Regions from separate parts of the Hydrogenophaga sp. ZJX-1 genome, predicted to be linked through region 1. Evidence: riboswitches for the same ligand, from Rfam matches in the RefSeq annotation. Region 1 holds a riboswitch; the other holds the start of a gene.
The links. A riboswitch is a leader RNA that binds a small molecule or an ion and turns the genes downstream of it on or off. The one in region 1 is predicted to bind S-adenosylhomocysteine.
Positions count from the first base shown of each region.

Region 2: it holds a riboswitch for S-adenosylhomocysteine, as region 1 does, so the genes downstream of both, metH (methionine synthase) here and ahcY (adenosylhomocysteinase) in region 1, are expected to answer to the same signal.

Region 1 covers NZ_JBMBRA010000003.1:598,384-607,253, reverse strand. Annotated here, with positions in the region: gene ACN5W5_RS11720 (hypothetical protein) at 1-272, opposite strand, end outside; gene ACN5W5_RS11715 (YeeE/YedE family protein) at 401-1,537, shown strand; gene ACN5W5_RS11710 (MFS transporter) at 1,538-2,773, opposite strand; gene ACN5W5_RS11705 (HAD-IIB family hydrolase) at 2,770-3,582, opposite strand; S-adenosyl-L-homocysteine riboswitch at 3,637-3,724, shown strand; gene ahcY (adenosylhomocysteinase) at 3,793-5,229, shown strand; gene ACN5W5_RS11695 (TlyA family RNA methyltransferase) at 5,378-6,145, shown strand; gene metF (methylenetetrahydrofolate reductase [NAD(P)H]) at 6,184-7,014, shown strand; gene ACN5W5_RS11685 (septal ring lytic transglycosylase RlpA family protein) at 7,052-7,597, shown strand; gene ACN5W5_RS11680 (O-acetylhomoserine aminocarboxypropyltransferase/cysteine synthase family protein) at 7,635-8,870, shown strand, end outside.
Region 2 covers NZ_JBMBRA010000005.1:176,040-184,909, reverse strand. Annotated here, with positions in the region: gene fmdA (formamidase) at 1-537, shown strand, start outside; gene ACN5W5_RS15880 (FmdB family zinc ribbon protein) at 650-991, shown strand; gene ACN5W5_RS15875 (purine-cytosine permease family protein) at 1,036-2,343, shown strand; gene ACN5W5_RS15870 (alpha/beta fold hydrolase) at 2,372-3,379, shown strand; gene ACN5W5_RS15865 (aliphatic amidase) at 3,428-4,468, shown strand; gene ACN5W5_RS15860 (CbbQ/NirQ/NorQ/GpvN family protein) at 4,420-5,280, shown strand; gene ACN5W5_RS15855 (VWA domain-containing protein) at 5,267-6,949, shown strand; S-adenosyl-L-homocysteine riboswitch at 6,958-7,077, shown strand; gene metH (methionine synthase) at 7,102-8,870, shown strand, end outside.

The DNA.
Region 1 (8,870 bases):
GCGAGCTCGGTCACCGTCTGGGTGAGCTGGGTCTGGGTCTGCGTCAACTGGGTGATCTCCTGTTGCGCACTGAGCAGGCGGGCGTTGAGTGCGGCCAGGCCGGGCTCGGTGGCGCCCGGTGCGTCGATCACTTCTTTCGGCGCTTCGGGGGGCGGCGCCGGAGCGCGCTGCCGTTCCAGCAACTTGCGCGCGGCGTTGAGCACCTTGGGCGCATGTTCGATCACGTCGCCCCAGGGAATGACTTTCAGGGCAACCAGCCAGGGGATGGCCATGGGGTTCCTTTCAGGGACAGTGGGCAGGGTGGTTTGAGCTTACCCGCTATCACCACGGCGCCAGATGTTGCGCCGCATCAAGTCCCACGCCGCAGCGGGGCGTAACATGCCAACTTGCGCATATTTTCATGAACGGAGTGGCCATGGACTGGACGGGCTGGATCGAGCGTTTTGGTGAACCGGGTGTGCTGGCGGTCTGTGGCCTGCTCACCGGGCTGGCGTTCGGCTTTTTTGCACAACGCTCCAGGTTCTGCCTGCGCGCGGCGGTGATCGAGTTCTGGCACGGCAAGTTCGGCGAGAAGCTCGCGGTCTGGCTGCTGGCCTTTTCCACCGCCGTGGTGGCGGTGCAGCTGTTCGTGGTCTCGGGGCTGCTCGACGTGAGCACCGCACGCCAGCTGTCTTCCCGTGGCAGCCTCTCGGGTGCGCTGATCGGTGGTCTGATCTTCGGCGTGGGCATGGTCATGACGCGCGGCTGCGCGAGCCGCCTGCTGGTGCTCTCGGCCAACGGCAACCTGCGGGCGCTGCTCTCGGGGCTGATCTTTGCCGTGACGGCGCAGGCTTCGCTCAGTGGCGTGCTGGCGCCCTGGCGCGAAACCATCGCCGGCTGGTGGACGGTGGACGGTGGCCCCGCGCGCAGCCTGCTGGCGGTGGTGGGCGTCGGCCCGATGGACGGGCTGGCATTCGCCGCGGTGTGGCTGGTGACGGCGGGCTTCTTTGCCTACTACAGCGGCTGGGGATTCTGGAAGTGGGCCGGGGGCATCGGCACCGGGCTGGCCGTGGCACTGGCCTGGCTGGCCACCTACCAGGTGCTGGCGCATTCGTTCGAGCCGGTGCAGATCCAGGGCATGACCTTCAGCGGCCCTTCGGCCGAATGGCTGATGCGGGTGTTGAGCAACCCTGGCGAGCCCTGGAATTTTGACCTCGGCCTCATGCCCGGCGTGTTCCTGGGTTCGCTGATCGGCGCCCTGGTCGGCCGGGACTGGAAGCTGGAAGGTTTTGGCGGTGGTTACACCATGCCGCGCTACATCATCGGTGCCATCTTCATGGGTTTTGGCTCCATGCTGGCCGGCGGCTGCGCCGTGGGTGCCGGCATGACCGGCGGTGCCATCTTCGCCGTCACGGCCTGGGTGACGCTGGTGGGCATGTGGATCGGTGGCGGCGTGGCCGACCGGGTGTTTGACGGTGCCCACAAGCCAGCGCCTGCGCCAGCCCCTTCGTCGATGCCAACCCCGCTGGCGGCCAGCGCTCCGACCGCAGCACCCTGATCAACCGGCGCGGTTGGCGCGGCGCAGCAGCCACCAGCCGGGTCCGGCCACGGCCAGCAGCAGCGAAGGAAAGCCGAGCACCGGCGCCCAGTCCAGCATGGCGGCCCCCAGCGCGGGCGCCAGCACGCCGCCCAGGGTGTACGAGAGCACCAGCACCGCCGTGCTGTTGACCAGGGTGATGCCCTGTTCGCGCGAGCCGATGTCGATCATCGCCAGCGTGTAGAGGCTGCCGCCGGCGCCACCCCACAGGAAGGCCACCGCCGCCGCCAGCCAGGGCGTGCCGGCCACGAAAGGAATCAGCGCCGTGGCCGCCAGTGTGACCAATGCGCAGGCGTGCATGATCGCCAGCCGTGCGCGACCTGCGCTGCCCCAGCGCGGGTGTGCGCTCAGCCGGTCGGCCAGCAACCCGGCGGGCAGCATCATGAGCGCGCTGCCCAGACCGCTGGCCGAGACCAGCAGGGCCGCCGCCGTGGCACCCAGGCCCAGGGCCAGGCCGTACAGCGGCAGGATGGACGTGAGCCCGCTCTCAAAAAACCCACCGACAAAACCCACCGTCATGATCAGCGGGTGCGCGCGCAGCGCGTGCCACACGCCGTGCAGACCGACGCGCGCGCTGTGGGCATCGTGGGCGCGAGGCAGCGGCGGGATCAGCAGGCTCCACACCAGGCCGATGCTCATGCTGGCGAGCACCAGCCACAACGCCAGCGCGCTCTGCGCACCCACGGCCGCCAGCAGCGCGGGGCCTATCACGAAGGTGGTGCCGACCATGGTTTCGAACAGGCCCACCATGCGCCCGCGCTGGCGGGGTGACGCGAACTCGGCCACCACCGCTTCGGCCAGCACCCAGCGCAGGCCTGACGCAGCGCCGGCCACAAACTCGAACACAAACCAGGCGGGCAGCCAGCTGGTGAACAGGAAGCCGGTCGTGCTGAGCACCGGCACCAGCGCCGCCAGCCACAGCGTGGGCCTGCGCCCCAGCCGCTGCGTGATGGCCGAAGCAAACGACGTGATGGCGAACACGCCCACCCAGCCTGTGGCCGCCAGCAGGCCCGCCAGCGCGTTGGACACACCGTCGCCCTTGAGGCGCAACAGCAACAGCGGCATGAGCATGAAGTAGCCCACCAGCTCGAAGAACGTGGAGCCGAAGATGGCCACCAGGCCCAGCCGTGCGTGGGTCGGCGCCACCGTCGGGAGGGTGGTGCCGCTGTGGACCGGAGGCAGCGGGTGTTCGCTCATGCCGCGGCCTTCGTCCCGCGGCCGTCCAGCAGGGCCCGCACCACCTCGGCAAAGCCGACACCACGTTCGCCCGCTGTCACATAGCGCGGCCGGTGCGTGAGCCGGTCCCAGAACCGCGCCACGTTGGCCACGCCCACGCTGTGCGGGAAGTGGCCGAACATGACCGCGTCGTTGGTCGAGTCGCCGACGTAGACCCAGTGGTCGAGCTCGGCGTCCAGATCCCGGCCGAGTTGTTCGTGCACGACCCAGCGCGCGCCCGCCAGCTTGTCGTGCTGGCCGATCCAGCCGTTGACGTGGATGGAGCTCACGGTGGCATTCAGGCCGCCCGCCTGCATCAGGCGCACCACCTGCGCGATGGTTGCGCCGTCCAGCTGGGTGAACTCGCTGTGGTCGATGGCGATGTCGGTCTCGCGCCCGGGACTGTCCTGCGACAGGCGGGTCTGCGGCAGCTCGGCCAGGATGCGCTGCGCCACCGCCTGCAGGCGCGCGAAGTTTGTTTGCCGTGTGGCGGTGTCCTGCAGGTAGGTCTTGTGCAGCCCGCCGTCCGCGCCGCGCGACAGCGCCACGGCACCGTTTTCGGCCACGATGGCGTTGACCGGCCAGTCCAGCGCAAAGGCTTCGCTCCAGCCCGCGGGCCTGCCGGTGATGGCGAACACCGGCAGGCCCGCGGCGCGCAGCGCGTGCAGGGCGGCCAGCGCGTCGGGCGTGATCGCCCCTCCGCTGGTGAGGGTGTCGTCGATGTCGGTGAGCACACCGTGGATGTGGCTGCGCGCGGCCGCCGGCCAGTCTGAAAGCGAGAGATGAGGCATAAAGGTTGAACAGTTTCGCAGATGTCAAAAAAACCCGTCTGCGGTAGAATCTTGCGATCCGAGGAGCGTTGCAGCGCACCCCTGACCACCGGTCAGCGCGGGGCGTGAGGCTCGGAAATCCATGCAACGACGCTCATCCACTGAACGTGCGATGGGCTTTTTTTTGCCCCCGCGTCCAGTGGTTTTTGCCAACCTCAACTGGAGCGAACCATGAACGCACGCATTCCCAACGCCGTCAACGCCGACTGCGTCATCACCGACATCGGCCTGGCCGATTGGGGCCGCAAGGAAATCCGCATCGCCGAGACCGAGATGCCCGGCCTGATGGCCATCCGCGAAGAGTTCGCACCCAAGCAGGCGCTCAAGGGCGCGCGCATCACCGGCTCGCTGCACATGACCATCCAGACGGCCGTGCTGATCGAGACCCTGCAAGCGCTGGGCGCCGAAGTGCGTTGGGCTTCCTGCAACATCTTCTCGACGCAGGACCACGCCGCCGCCGCGATCGCCGCCGCCGGCACGCCGGTGTTCGCCGTCAAGGGCGAAACCCTGACCGACTACTGGGACTACACCCACCGCATCTTCGACTTCGGCCCCAAGGGCAGCGAAGGCGAAGGCCCGAACATGATCCTGGACGATGGCGGCGACGCCACGCTGCTGATGCACCTGGGCAAGCAGGCCGAGAAGGACCAGAGCGTGCTGGCCAACCCCGGCAGCGAAGAAGAGCGCATCCTGTTTGCGGCCATCAAGGCCAAGCTCGCCGTTGACAGCACCTGGTACAGCCGCAAGAGCGCTGAGATCATCGGCGTGACCGAAGAGACCACCACGGGCGTGCACCGCCTGAAGGAAATGTCGGCCAAGGGCAGCCTGATGTTCCGCGCGATCAACGTCAATGACTCGGTGACCAAGAGCAAGTTCGACAACCTCTACGGCTGCCGCGAATCGCTGGTGGACGGCATCAAGCGCGCCACCGACGTGATGATCGCCGGCAAGGTTGCCTGCGTGGCCGGTTACGGCGACGTGGGCAAGGGCTCGGCCCAGGCCCTGCGCGCCCTGAGCGCCCAGGTCTGGGTGACCGAGATCGACCCCATCAACGCGCTGCAGGCCGCGATGGAAGGCTACAGGGTCGTCACGATGGAATACGCCGCCGACAAGGCCGACATCTTCGTGACCACCACCGGCAACCGCGATGTGATCACCTTCGAACACATGGCCGCCATGAAGGACCAGGCCATCGTCTGCAACATCGGCCACTTCGACAACGAGATCCAGGTCGCCAAGCTGGAAGAGAAATGCCAGTGGGAAGAGATCAAGCCCCAGGTGGACCACGTGATCTTCCCGGACGGCAAGAAGATCATCCTGCTGGCCAAAGGCCGCCTGGTGAACCTGGGCTGCGGCACCGGCCACCCCAGTTTCGTGATGTCGTCTTCGTTTGCCAACCAGACCATTGCGCAGATCGAGCTGTTCACGCACAGCGACTACTACGAAAACGGCAAGGTCTATGTGTTGCCCAAGCACCTGGACGAGAAGGTCGCGCGCCTGCACCTGAAGAAGGTCGGCGCGATGCTGAGCGAACTGAGCGACGAGCAGGCGGCCTATATCGGCGTGCCGAAACAAGGCCCGTACAAGCCGGACACGTATCGGTATTGATCCCCCCCGCGCCGCCTTCGGCGTCACCCCCCAGGGGGCGGCGCTGGCGGCCCGGCAAAGCCAGTTCCACGGCGCCCTGGGGCTCGCGGCCTTCGGACCGCTCGTTTCGCTCCGACGAGGTTGCTCTATTCGTTGCTCTGTGCCACCCATGCGTGCTGATCAGTTGATTGTCGAGCGAGGCCTCGCCGCTTCGCGCTCGCAGGCCCAGCGGCTGATCGCTGCGGGGGTGCGCTGGCGTCTGCCTGGCGGCGACTGGAAAGCAGTGAGCAAAAACGGCGACGAGCTGCGTGAGACGGTGGAGCTGGAGCTGCTGGACACGGCGGAGTCGCGTTTCGTGTCGCGCGGCGGGCTCAAGCTCGACGGCGCGCTCACGCATTGCGGTCTGGACGTGACCGGTCAACGCTGCCTCGACGTGGGGCAGAGCAGCGGTGGTTTTACCGACTGCCTGCTGCAGCGCGGTGCCGCCCAGGTGGTGGGCGTGGACGTGGGCCAGAGCCAGTTGCACCCGAAGCTGCGGGTCGACGAACGTGTGGTCTGTATTGAAAAATGCAACGCGCGCGAGTTGACGGCGCAGCAGCTGGTGGATGCGGCCGGCGAAAATGCCGCCGCACCGTTCGACCTGGTCGTGGGCGACCTGTCGTTCATCTCGCAGACGCTGGTCTGGCCGGCCATCGTGCCGCTGCTCAAACCACAAGGCAGCCTGCTGATGCTCGTCAAGCCGCAGTTCGAACTGCAACCGGGCCAGATCGGCAAGGGAGGCCTGGTGAAGGACGCGGCGAGCTATGTGCTGGTGCGCGAGCGCATTGCACGGGCCTGCCTGGACAACGGCCTGGCGCTGCAGGACTATTTTGAAAGTGCCATCACCGGTGGTGACGGCAACCGCGAATTTTTCGTCTGGGCGAAGCGGGCTGCTTGAAGCCGCCTAGCAGGCCCGACGCTCGACAAGGAATCACCATGGCGTTGCCAGTGAGTTTTGAATTCTTCCCGCCCAAGACGCCCGAAGGCGCCGAGAAACTGCGTGCCGTTCGGCAGCAGCTGTATGGGCAGAAGCCCGAGTTCTGCTCGGTCACCTACGGCGCGGGAGGCTCCACGCAGCAGGGCACCTTCGACACCGTGGGCGCCATCCTCGCCGAGGGCGTGGACGCGGCCTCACACTTCTCGTGCATCGGCGCCACCAAGGCCAGCGTGCGTGAGCAGCTGACCACGCTCAAGGCCATGGGTGTCAAGCGCCTGGTGGCCTTGCGCGGCGACCTGCCCAGCGGCTACGGCATCGGCGGCGAGTTCCACTACGCGAGCGACCTCGTGGCCTTCATCCGCGCCGAGACCGGGCGCGACTTCCACATCGAGGTGGCCGCCTATCCCGAGGTGCACCCGCAGGCGAAATCGCCCGAGTCGGACCTGCAGGCCTTCGCCACCAAGGTGCGCGCCGGCGCCGACTCGGCCATCACGCAGTACTTCTACAACAGCGATGCCTACTTCCGCTTCGTCGATGAGGCGCGCAAGCTCGGTGTCGACGCGCCGGTGGTGCCGGGCATCATGCCGATCACCAGTTCCACCCAGCTGATGCGCTTTTCCGACGCGTGTGGCGCCGAGATCCCGCGCTGGATCCGCCTGCGCCTGCAGGCCTATGGCGACGACATCGCTTCCATCAAGGCCTTCGGCCTTGACGTGGTCACCGACCTGTGTGACCAGCTGCGCAACGCCGGTGTGCCTGCTTTGCACTTCTACACCATGAACCAGAGCGTGGCGACGCTGGAGATCGTGAAGCGTCTTGGGCTGGGTTAAGGTCGGGGGCTGGCCCGGAATGCAGAGAGGAAACGCCATGCCCCGCACCTGGAAACACCCCACCGGTCGCCTGCGTCTGGCGCCGGTCCTGCTGGCTGCGCTGCTGACCGCGTGCGCCGTGCCCACGCCCGTGCGGGTGGATGCGCCCATCGACACGGCGGTCCGTGCAGCGCCCGCGGACCCGTCCCCATCGCAGCCGGTGCCTTCCGGTGAGGTTGCGGTGCCCGACCCGACCGCCGCCGAAGCGCCTCCTCGGGACGACGACCCGCTGGCCGTACCGTCCAGTTCGGCGCCGCTGATCGACAAAGGACTGGCGTCCTGGTACGGCAACCGTTTTCACGGCCGGCGCACGGCCAGCGGTGAACGCTACGACATGCACGATTTCACCGCCGCGCACAAGACCCTGCCCTTCGGCACCAAGGTGCGGGTGCGCAGCGTGCAAACCGGCAAGGAAGTGGTGGTGCGCATCAACGACCGTGGTCCCTACAAACACCGCCGCATCATCGATCTGAGCCAGGCCGCGATCACCGCCCTGGGTGTGCGCCACCGCGGCGTGACCATGGTGGAGCTGCTGAGAGAATGATCCCCCGTCCGCCCAACAACAACCTCCTGGAGACCGCATGAGAATCGAAACCATCGCCGTGCACGGCGGCTACACCCCCGATCCCACCACCAAGGCGGTGGCGGTGCCGATCTACCAGACCGTGGCCTACGCGTTCGACGACACGCAGCACGGTGCCGACCTGTTCGACCTCAAGGTCGCGGGCAACATCTACAGCCGCATCATGAACCCCACCAACGGCGTGCTCGAAGCGCGCCTGGCGGCGCTCGAAGGCGGCGTGGGCGCACTCTCCATGGCCTCGGGCATGGCGGCCATCACGGCGGCGATCCAGACCATCGCCGAAACCGGCGACAACATCGTTTCGGCCTCCACGCTCTACGGTGGCACCTACAACCTGTTCGCCCACACCTTCCCGCAGCAGGGCATCACGGTGCGCTTCGCCGATCCGCGTGACCCGGCGGCCTTCGCCGCGCTGATCGACGAGCGCACCAAGGCGATCTACTGCGAATCGGTGGGCAACCCGCTGGGCAACGTGACCGACATCGGCGCGCTCGCCGCCGTGGCCCACGCGGCCGGCCTGCCGCTGATCGTGGACAACACCGTGTCCAGCCCCTACCTGTGCCGCCCGTTCGAACACGGTGCCGACATCGTGGTGCACTCGCTGACCAAATACCTGGGCGGCCACGGCACCACCATCGGCGGCGCCATCGTCGACAGCGGCAAGTTCCCCTGGGCCGAGCACAAGGCGCGCTTCAAGCGCCTGAACGAGCCCGACGTGAGCTACCACGGCGTGGTCTACACCGAAGCGCTGGGCGCAGCCGCCTACATCGGGCGCGCCCGCGTGGTGCCGCTGCGCAACATGGGCGCGGCGCTCTCGCCCATGAACGCGTTCCAGATCCTGCAGGGCATCGAGACGCTGGCGTTGCGCATGGACCGCATCTGCGAGAACGCGGTCAAGATCGCCACGCGTCTGCAAAACCACCCCAAGGTGGACTGGGTCAACTACGCCGGCCTGTCCGACCACAAAGACCACGCGCTGGTGCAGAAATACATGGACGGCAAGGCGTCCGGCATCATCAGCTTTGGCCTGAAGTCGACCGACGCCATCGCGGCCGGCGCGCGTTTCCAGGACGCACTGATGCTGTTCACGCGCCTGGTGAACATCGGCGATGCCAAGTCGCTGGCCTGCCACCCGGCCACCACCACCCACCGCCAGCTCAACGCCGACGAAATGAAGAAAGCCGGCGTGAGCCCGGAGATGGTTCGCCTGTCGATCGGCATCGAACACATCGAC
Region 2 (8,870 bases), on a different contig from region 1:
GGCGCCAAGGTGTTCTTCCCGGTCTATGTTGAAGGCGCAGGCCTCTCGGTGGGCGACCTGCACTTCAGCCAGGGCGACGGCGAGATCACCTTCTGCGGCGCCATCGAGATGGCCGGCTGGGTGCACATGAAAGTCACCCTGATCAAGGGCGGCATGGCCAAGTACGGCATCAAGAACCCGATCTTCAAACCCAGCCCGATCACGCCCACCTACAACGACTACCTGATCTTCGAAGGCATCAGCGTCGACGAGGCCGGCAAGCAGTACTACCTGGACGTGAACGTGGCCTACCGCCAGGCCTGCCTGAACGCCATCGAGTACCTGAAGAAGTTCGGCTACTCGGGCGCGCAGGCCTATTCGATCCTGGGCACGGCGCCGGTGCAGGGCCACATCAGCGGCGTGGTCGACGTGCCCAACGCCTGCGCCACGCTGTGGCTGCCGACGCAGATCTTCGACTTCGACATCAACCCGAGTGCGGCCGGCCCCATGAAGCACCTCGACGGTTCGGTGGTGATGCCGCTCTCACCTGATTTGTGAACCACCCCCGCGCCGCTTCGCGTCACCCCTTCAAGGGGGCCACACCAGCGGCCCGGCAAAGCCGGTTCCGTGGTGTGTGTTGGCGAAGGCACGCGGATCAAGGAGACCTTGTATGCCGACCTACGACTACGCCTGCCCGTCCTGCGGTGGCTTCGATGCGTTCCGCTCCCTGAGCGCGCGCAACGAGCCCGCCGCCTGCCCCGACTGCGGTGCTGCCTCGCCGCGTGTGTTCGTCACCGCACCGCGCCTGGCGCTGATGGACGGCGGCACGCGCAGCGCGATGAGCATCAACGAGCGGGCGCGGCACGAGCCACAACGCTCCGGCGACTACGCGCGCCTCAAGCATCCGGCGGGCTGCGGCTGCTGCGGTAGCGGCCGCAGCAAGGCCACCGTCACGGCCCCTAACGGGTCAAAAGCCTTCCCGAGCAAACGCCCCTGGATGATCAGCCACTGAAACATCTTTCCTTTCGTTTTCAACCTACTTCGGAGCAAGCAGCGATGTCAAATAAACCTGTCGACGAGCTCGTACTCAGCGATGAGTATGAGCACCAGGCTGTGCCGGCCAAAGCGCGACGCAGCACCTTTTCCGTGTCCATGATCTGGCTCGGATTTCCGATGATCATCACCGGCGCCATGACCGGCTCGATTCTGGTCGCCGGCATGGGCTTCAAGTCAGCGCTGACGGCCATGCTGATCGGAAATGCGCTCATGTTTGCCTATGTCGGCGCCTTGGGAACCTTGGGCACGTCACGGGGATTCAATTTTGCGTTGCTGGCCAGTGCGGTGTTCGGCAAGAAAGGGTATGTGTTCGCCTCCGGCCTGCTGTCCACTCTGCTGCTGGGCTGGTTCGCGGTGCAGACAGGTATCACGGGCAACCTGATCCATACCGCGTTCGACCTCAACTATTTGGTGATGACGCTGATCGCGGGTCTGCTCTACCTGGCCATCACCTATGTCGGGATCCACGGGCTCCACTGGATCGGCCTCATCTCGGTCCCTCTGTTCGTGGTGCTCGGCGGCTGGGTTGCGTTCGATTCGGCATCTGCTGCCGGATGGAGCAAGGTGGTCGACTACGCCGGAACCAACCCTGAAATGCCGATGGCGCTCGGCGTCGGCCTGACGATCGTCATCTCGCTGTTCATCGATGCCGGAACCGTGACGGCCGACTTCAACCGCTGGGCCAAGGACACCAGGGGCTCGCTGATCGCCACCTTCTCCGCCTTCCCGTTCGCGAACCTGTTGGCCATGCTGGTGGGCGGTGTGATGACGGCCGCGCTGGCTGTCCCCAACCCCCAGCCTTTCGGGCTGGACAACATGTTCGGCTACATGCTGGCCCAGCATCTGGGCTGGTTGTCGGTGATCGCCTTCGTCTTCCTGTTCTGCAACCTCGGCTCGGTATGCGCGCACTGCCTCTACAACTCCGCCGTTGGTTGGTCGCGCATCGGCAACGGTCGCATGCGCACCTTTGCGATCGGCCTGGCGCTGATCGGTATTACGATCGCCGCCGCCAACGTGTGGGCGCTTTTCATTCCATGGCTGTCGCTGCTCGGCATCCTGGTTCCGCCAATTGGATCCATCATCCTCGCCGATCTGTACTTCGTGCGTCCCGGGGCTGAAATCGGAGCGAATTGGCGGCCGCGCGCATTCGCGGCGTGGTTCATCGGCTCGCTGGTTGCCTACGTCGTCGAGACCTACGCGCCCGAGCTCTCCACCGCTATCGCCGCTTTCATCGCTGGCGGCCTTGGCTATCTCGTGCTCAGCAAGCTGGGCGATCACAGCGCCAGCGCCGTTTCAGTCAGCCGCTGAGCCCACTTCACATCACACACCTTTCATCATGGACTACGAGATCTTTCAACTCGGTGACGTCGCGCTGCAGCACGGTGCCACGCTGCGCAACGCCTTTCTCGCCTACAAGACGTACGGCAAACTCAACGCCGACAAGAGCAACGTGATCGTCTATCCGACCTGGTACTCCGGCCAGCATCCGGACAACGAGTGGCTGATCGGCGAAGGCATGGCGCTGGACCCGAGCAAGTACTTCATCATCGTGCCGAACATGCTTGGCAATGGCCTGTCGTCTTCGCCCAGCAACACGCCTGCGCCGTACGACCGCGCGCGCTTTCCCAACATCACGCTGTATGACAACGTGATGCTGCAGCACCGGCTTGTGACCGAGCAGTTCGGTATCAGCGAGATCCAGCTCGTGGTGGGCTGGTCGATGGGCGCACAGCAGACCAACCAGTGGGGTAGCCTGTTCCCCGACATGGTCAAGCGGATCGCGCCGTTCTGCGGATCGGCCAAGACGGCGCCGCACAACTTCGTCTTTCTCGAGGGCGTCAAGGCCGCCCTGACGAGCGATGCGGCCTGGAACAACGGCTGGTACGACACGCCGCCGAACAAGGGCTTGAGGGCCGTCGGCCGCGTCTATGCCGGATGGGGCCTGTCGCAGCCTTTCTACATGCAGGAGCTGTGGCGCACCATGGGCTACAGCTCGCTGGAGGATTTCCTGGTTGCCTTCTGGGAGGGCTTCTTCCTGCCCAAGGACGCCAACAACCTTCTCGCCATGCTGTGGACGTGGCAGAACGGCGACATCAGCGACAACCCGGTCTTCAAAGGGGACTTCAAGAAGGCCTTGGGTGCGATCAAGAGCAAGGCCGTGGTCATGCCTGGCGCCATGGACCTGTACTTCCCTGTCGCTGACAACGAGGAGGAGGTTCGGCATATGCCAAACGCGGTGTGCAGACCGATTCCAGGGGTCTGGGGCCACTTCGCCGGCGGCGGCGCCAACCCGGTCGATACCAAGTTCATCGACGACAACCTCAAGGCGCTGCTCGCCAGCTGATGCAGGCGTCCCAGCGACCCATTCCCCCCTAATCAAACAGGAGTTGACATGTTTCACGGTGACATTTCCAGCAGCAAGGACACGGTCGGTGTGGCCGTCGTCAATTACAAGATGCCACGGCTGCACACCAAGGCCGAGGTGCTGGACAACGCACGCAAGATCGCCGACATGATCGTCGGCATGAAGTCCGGCCTGCCGGGCATGGACCTGGTGATCTTTCCCGAGTACAGCACGCACGGCATCATGTACGACGCGAAAGAGATGTACGACACGGCGGCCACGGTGCCGGGCGCCGAGACCGAGATCTTTGCCGAGGCCTGCCGCAAGGCCAAGGTCTGGGGCGTGTTCTCGCTCACCGGCGAGCAGCACGAGGAGCACCCCTACAAGGCGCCCTACAACACCCTGATCCTGATGAACGACCAGGGCGAGATCGTGCAGAAGTACCGCAAGATCATGCCCTGGGTGCCGATCGAGGGCTGGTACCCGGGCAACTGCACCTATGTGAGCGAAGGCCCCAAGGGCCTGAAGATCAGCCTCATCATCTGCGACGACGGCAACTACCCCGAGATCTGGCGCGACTGCGCCATGAAGGGCGCCGAACTCATCGTGCGCTGCCAGGGCTACATGTACCCGGCCAAGGACCAGCAGGTGCTCATGGCCAAGGCCATGGCCTGGGCCAACAACAGCTATGTGGCGGTGGCCAACGCGGCGGGCTGGGACGGCGTCTACAGCTACTTCGGCCACAGCGCCATCATCGGCTTCGACGGTCGCACGCTGGGTGAGTGTGGGGAAGAAGACTACGGCGTGCAATACGCCGCGCTCTCGACCAGCCTGATCCGCGATTTCCGCAAGAACGGCCAGAGCGAGAACCACCTGTTCAAGCTGCTGCACCGGGGCTACACCGGCATGATCAATTCGCGCGAGGGTGACAAGGGTGCGGCGGCCTGCCCCTACGACTTCTACGCGCGCTGGGTCAACGACCCCGAGGGCACGCAGAAGGCGGTGGAAGCGATCACGCGGCCCATGGTGGGCACGGAAGAATGTCCCATCGAGGGCATTCCCAATCCCGATTCCGTGGGGCACCGTTGACCGTGCAGCCCGTCGATGCGCTGGCCGACTGGCGCCTGTCCGAGGAACCGTTCTACCAGCCGGTGGGCGACGAAATGGCCGCCTTCGACGCGGCGCGGTCGGCCCGCCTGCCGGTGCTGCTCAAGGGGCCGACCGGTTGCGGCAAGACCCGCTTCGTCGAGCACATGGCCTGGCGGCTGGGGCTGCCGCTGATCACGGTGGCCTGCCATGAAGACCTGAGCGCGGGCGATCTGGCCGGGCGCTGGCTGCTCGATGCGCAAGGCACGCGCTGGATGGATGGACCGCTCGCCCTGGCCGCGCGCCACGGCGCCATCTGCTACCTCGACGAGTTGCTGGAAGCGCGCGCCGACACCACGGTGCTGCTGCACCCGCTGGCCGACACGCGACGTGTTCTGCCGCTGGAGCGCTGCGGCGAACTGTTGCGCGCGCACCCCGACTTCCAGCTCGTGGTCAGCTACAACCCCGGTTACCAAGGCTTGCTCAAAGGCTTCAAACCGTCGACCCGGCAGCGCTTTGTGGCGCTCGGCTTTGACTACCCGGCGCCCGCCATCGAGGCGGCCATCGTGGCGCACGAAGGGGGTGTGGACGAGGCGCTGGCGCAGCGGTTCGTGCAGTTGGCCGAGCGCACCCGGCGCCTGCACGACGCAGGTCTGGACGAAGGCGCCTCCACCCGCATGCTGGTGCATGCGGCCTTGTTGGTGCGGGCGGGTCGGTCGGCCCGGGCGGCGGCCGTGCAGGCGATCGCAGACCCACTGAGCGACGACCCCGAACTGGGGAACGTGCTGCGTGCGCTGGTCCATGCCAGCTTCTGAGCCGGTGACCGCCAGTGCGCCGATGGCGCAGACGCTGGCCCGGGCGCTCTGGGGCCAGTCCTGGTGCAGCGCCACGCAGCCGGGTGCCTTGCCCGAACAGCGCCCGGTGATCACCCTCGCGCCAGACCAGCGTTGGACCCTGCACCTGCCACCGGCGCCAGACACCCCAGGGCGCCTTGGGGCGCTCGCGGTGGCCAGCCATGCGGCGGCGCACGCGCGATTTGGTGGCGAGCCGCAAGAGCGGCAGGGGCTCAAGCCGGTGCAGCAGGCCTTGTTCGGGGTTCTGGAAGACGCGCGCGTGGAATGGCTGGCGCTGCAGGAGTTGCCTGGGCTGCGTGCCGTCTGGTGGCCCTGGCACGCCGGCCCGGCGGCCGGGTACGGCGCCTCTTTCGAAGATCTGCTGGCACGCCTGTCGGCCAGCCTGCTGGACCCTTCGCACCACGATCCCCACCCCTGGTTGGCGCGGGTGCACCAACTCTTCTTCGAGAACGATGGCCACACCCTGGCCCTGAAGACCACCGCCGATGTGCGGCGGGCGGCGTCGGTGCTGGGCCATGACATCGGGCAGATGCGCCTGCCGTTCAACGCCCGCAGCTACCGCGTGGCCGCGGGCTATCGCGATGACAACAGCCACCTCTGGTTGCAGGACGACAGCCTCCCGCCGTCGGAAACGACGCTGGCCAGTGGCGTTTCCGAGGCCCCCGGGGCGAGCGGTGCCCCCGCGCTGTCAGCGTCGTCTGCCCAGGGCCCGTCGGCTGATGGAGCGGCTGACACCGGCCCGCCCGACGAACCGCCCGACGCGCTGCACCCCGAATGGGACCACCGCATCGGCCGCTACCGCCCGCGCTGGTGCCGGGTGTACGACGCGTCGCTTGGACCCCTTTCTGGCGCCGGCCCCGAACGCACCGGACAGCCTGGCCGCGTGAACCGGCTCGCCCAGCGGCTGGCCCGGCTGGGCGGGCGTTACCAGGCCGGCGCCGGCCGTTCAGCCGTGGGCGACGAGCTTCACATCGACGCGCTGGTGGAAGGGCGCCTGGACCTTCGAGCGGGTCGCACGCCCGATGCCCGGGCCTACCGGCGGCCGTGGCGCCAGCCGCATCCGCTGGCCGTGCTGTTGCTGGTGGACGCCTCGGCCTCCACCGCCGGAGCCCTGTTGAACGACATCCGGCAGGCCGCGACGACGGCTTCGCTGGCGTTGCGGCATCTGGGCCATCGAACGGGCGTCTGGGCTTTTTCGAGCCACGGCCGGCACCGTATCCACATGCCCTGCCTGCAGCCCTGGGGCCAGGGCGCGTTGATCGCCGCGGCGCCCCGTCTGGCCGCAGAAGGGTCGACCCGGCTGGGTGCGGCCTTGCGCCACGCCTTGCACCTGACGGCGCAGGACGCACGCCGTCACCCGGGCTGGCGGCGCGTGGTGGTGGTCGTGACCGACGGCGAGTTGCACGACGTGGACGTGCACGACCCGGCATACCTGCCGGCCGATGCGCAGCGCGCCGCCCGGGAAGCGGAGGCCCAGGGGGTGGCGGTTCGGTGTCTGGTGTTTCCGCCGGGCGAGGCGGGCACATTGGCGCAAGCCATCGGGCGCGACCACTGCCGGACGGTGCCCACGGCGGCCCATCTGCCCCTTGCGCTGGTGCAGTTGCTTTCGGGGTTGGACCGGTCCCGTTAAAATCGCGGACTCTCAAGGAGCGCTGCAGCGCCACCCCGACGCGCTTGTGTCGGGGCCGGTGTCAGGCTTGAGAGTCCGGGCTTTCATCGCCCCGCCGGCCAGACCGGCCCCAACGGCGCTCACCAGTTTCAGAACCCTTTCTGGTGAGCCCCATGTCCGACGTGATTTCTTCCGTACCCGTTCCCCCCATGCTGCTGTCCGGCCTGGAGCCGCTGCGCATCGGCGAGGGCAGCCTGTTCGTCAACGTGGGCGAGCGCACCAACGTCACCGGCTCCAAGGCCTTCGCCCGCATGATCCTGAACGGCGAGTACGAGCAGGCGCTGGCCGTGGCGCGCCAGCAGGTGGAGAACGGCGCGCAGGTGATCGACATCAACATGGACGAGGCCATGCTCGACAGCAAGGCGGCGATGGTGAAGTTCCTGAACCTGATCGCCGGCGAGCCCGACATCGCGCGCGTGCCGGTGATGGTGGACAGCTCCAAGTGGGAGGTGATCGAGGCCGGCCTGCGCTGCGTGCAGGGCAAGGGCGTGGTCAACTCGATCAGCATGAAAGAGGGCGTGGACGAGTTCAAGCGCCAGGCCGGTCTGGTCAAGCGCTACGGCGCGGCCGCCGTGGTGATGGCCTTCGACGAAAAGGGCCAGGCCGACACCTACGAACGCAAGATCGAGATCTGCGAGCGCGCCTACCGCATCCTGGTGGACGAGGTGGGTTTTCCGCCGGAAGACATCATCTTCGACCCCAACATCTTCGCCATCGCCACCGGCATCGAAGAGCACAACAACTACGCGGTTGATTTCATCAACGCCACGCGCTGGATCAAGCAGCACCTGCCGGGCGCCAAGGTCAGCGGCGGTGTGAGCAACGTGTCGTTCAGCTTCCGCGGCAACGATCCGGTGCGCGAGGCGATCCACACCGTGTTCCTGTACCACGCGATCAAAGCCGGCATGGACATGGGCATCGTCAACGCCGGCATGGTGGGCGTGTACGACGAGCTGGAGCCCGAGCTGCGCGAGCGCGTGGAAGACGTGGTCCTGAACCGCCGGCCCGATGCGGGCGAACGGCTGGTGGAAGTGGCCGAAAACGCCAAGGGCGCGGCCAAGGACGACAGCAAGAAAAACGAGTGGCGCGCGCTGCCGATCCGCGAGCGCCTGAGCCACGCGCTGGTGCGCGGCATGAACGAGTTCATCAGCGAAGACACCGAAGAGATGTGGCGCCAGATCGAAGCCGAGGGCGGCCGTCCGCTCAACGTGATCGAAGGCCCGCTGATGGACGGCATGAACGTCGTTGGCGATCTGTTCGGCCAGGGCAAGATGTTCCTGCCGCAGGTAGTGAAGAGCGCGCGCGTGATGAAGCAGGCCGTGGCCCACCTGCTGCCCTACATCGAGGCCGAGAAGCTGGCCCAGGCCGCCGCCGGGCAGGACGTGAAGACCAAGGGCAAGATCGTCATCGCCACCGTCAAGGGCGACGTGCACGACATCGGCAAGAACATCGTCACCGTCGTGCTCCAGTGCAACAACTTCGAGGTCGTGAACATGGGCGTGATGGTGCCCTGCCACGAGGTGCTGGCCAAGGCGAAAGAAGAGGGCGCCGACATCGTGGGCCTGTCGGGCCTGATCACGCCCAGCCTGGAGGAGATGCAGTACGTGGCCAGCGAGATGGAGAAGGACGCCCACTTCCGCGAGAAGCAGATCCCGCTGCTGATCGGCGGCGCCACCTGCAGCCGCGTGCACACCGCCGTGAAGATCGCGCCGCACTACAGCGGCCCGGTGGTCTACGTGCCCGACGCCTCGCGCAGCGTGAGCGTGGCGCAGGGCCTGCTGAGCGACCAGGCCGCGACCTACATCGCCGAACTCAACGCCGATTACAACAAGGTGCGCACCCAGCACGCCAACAAGAAGCAGGTCACGCTGTGGCCGCTGGC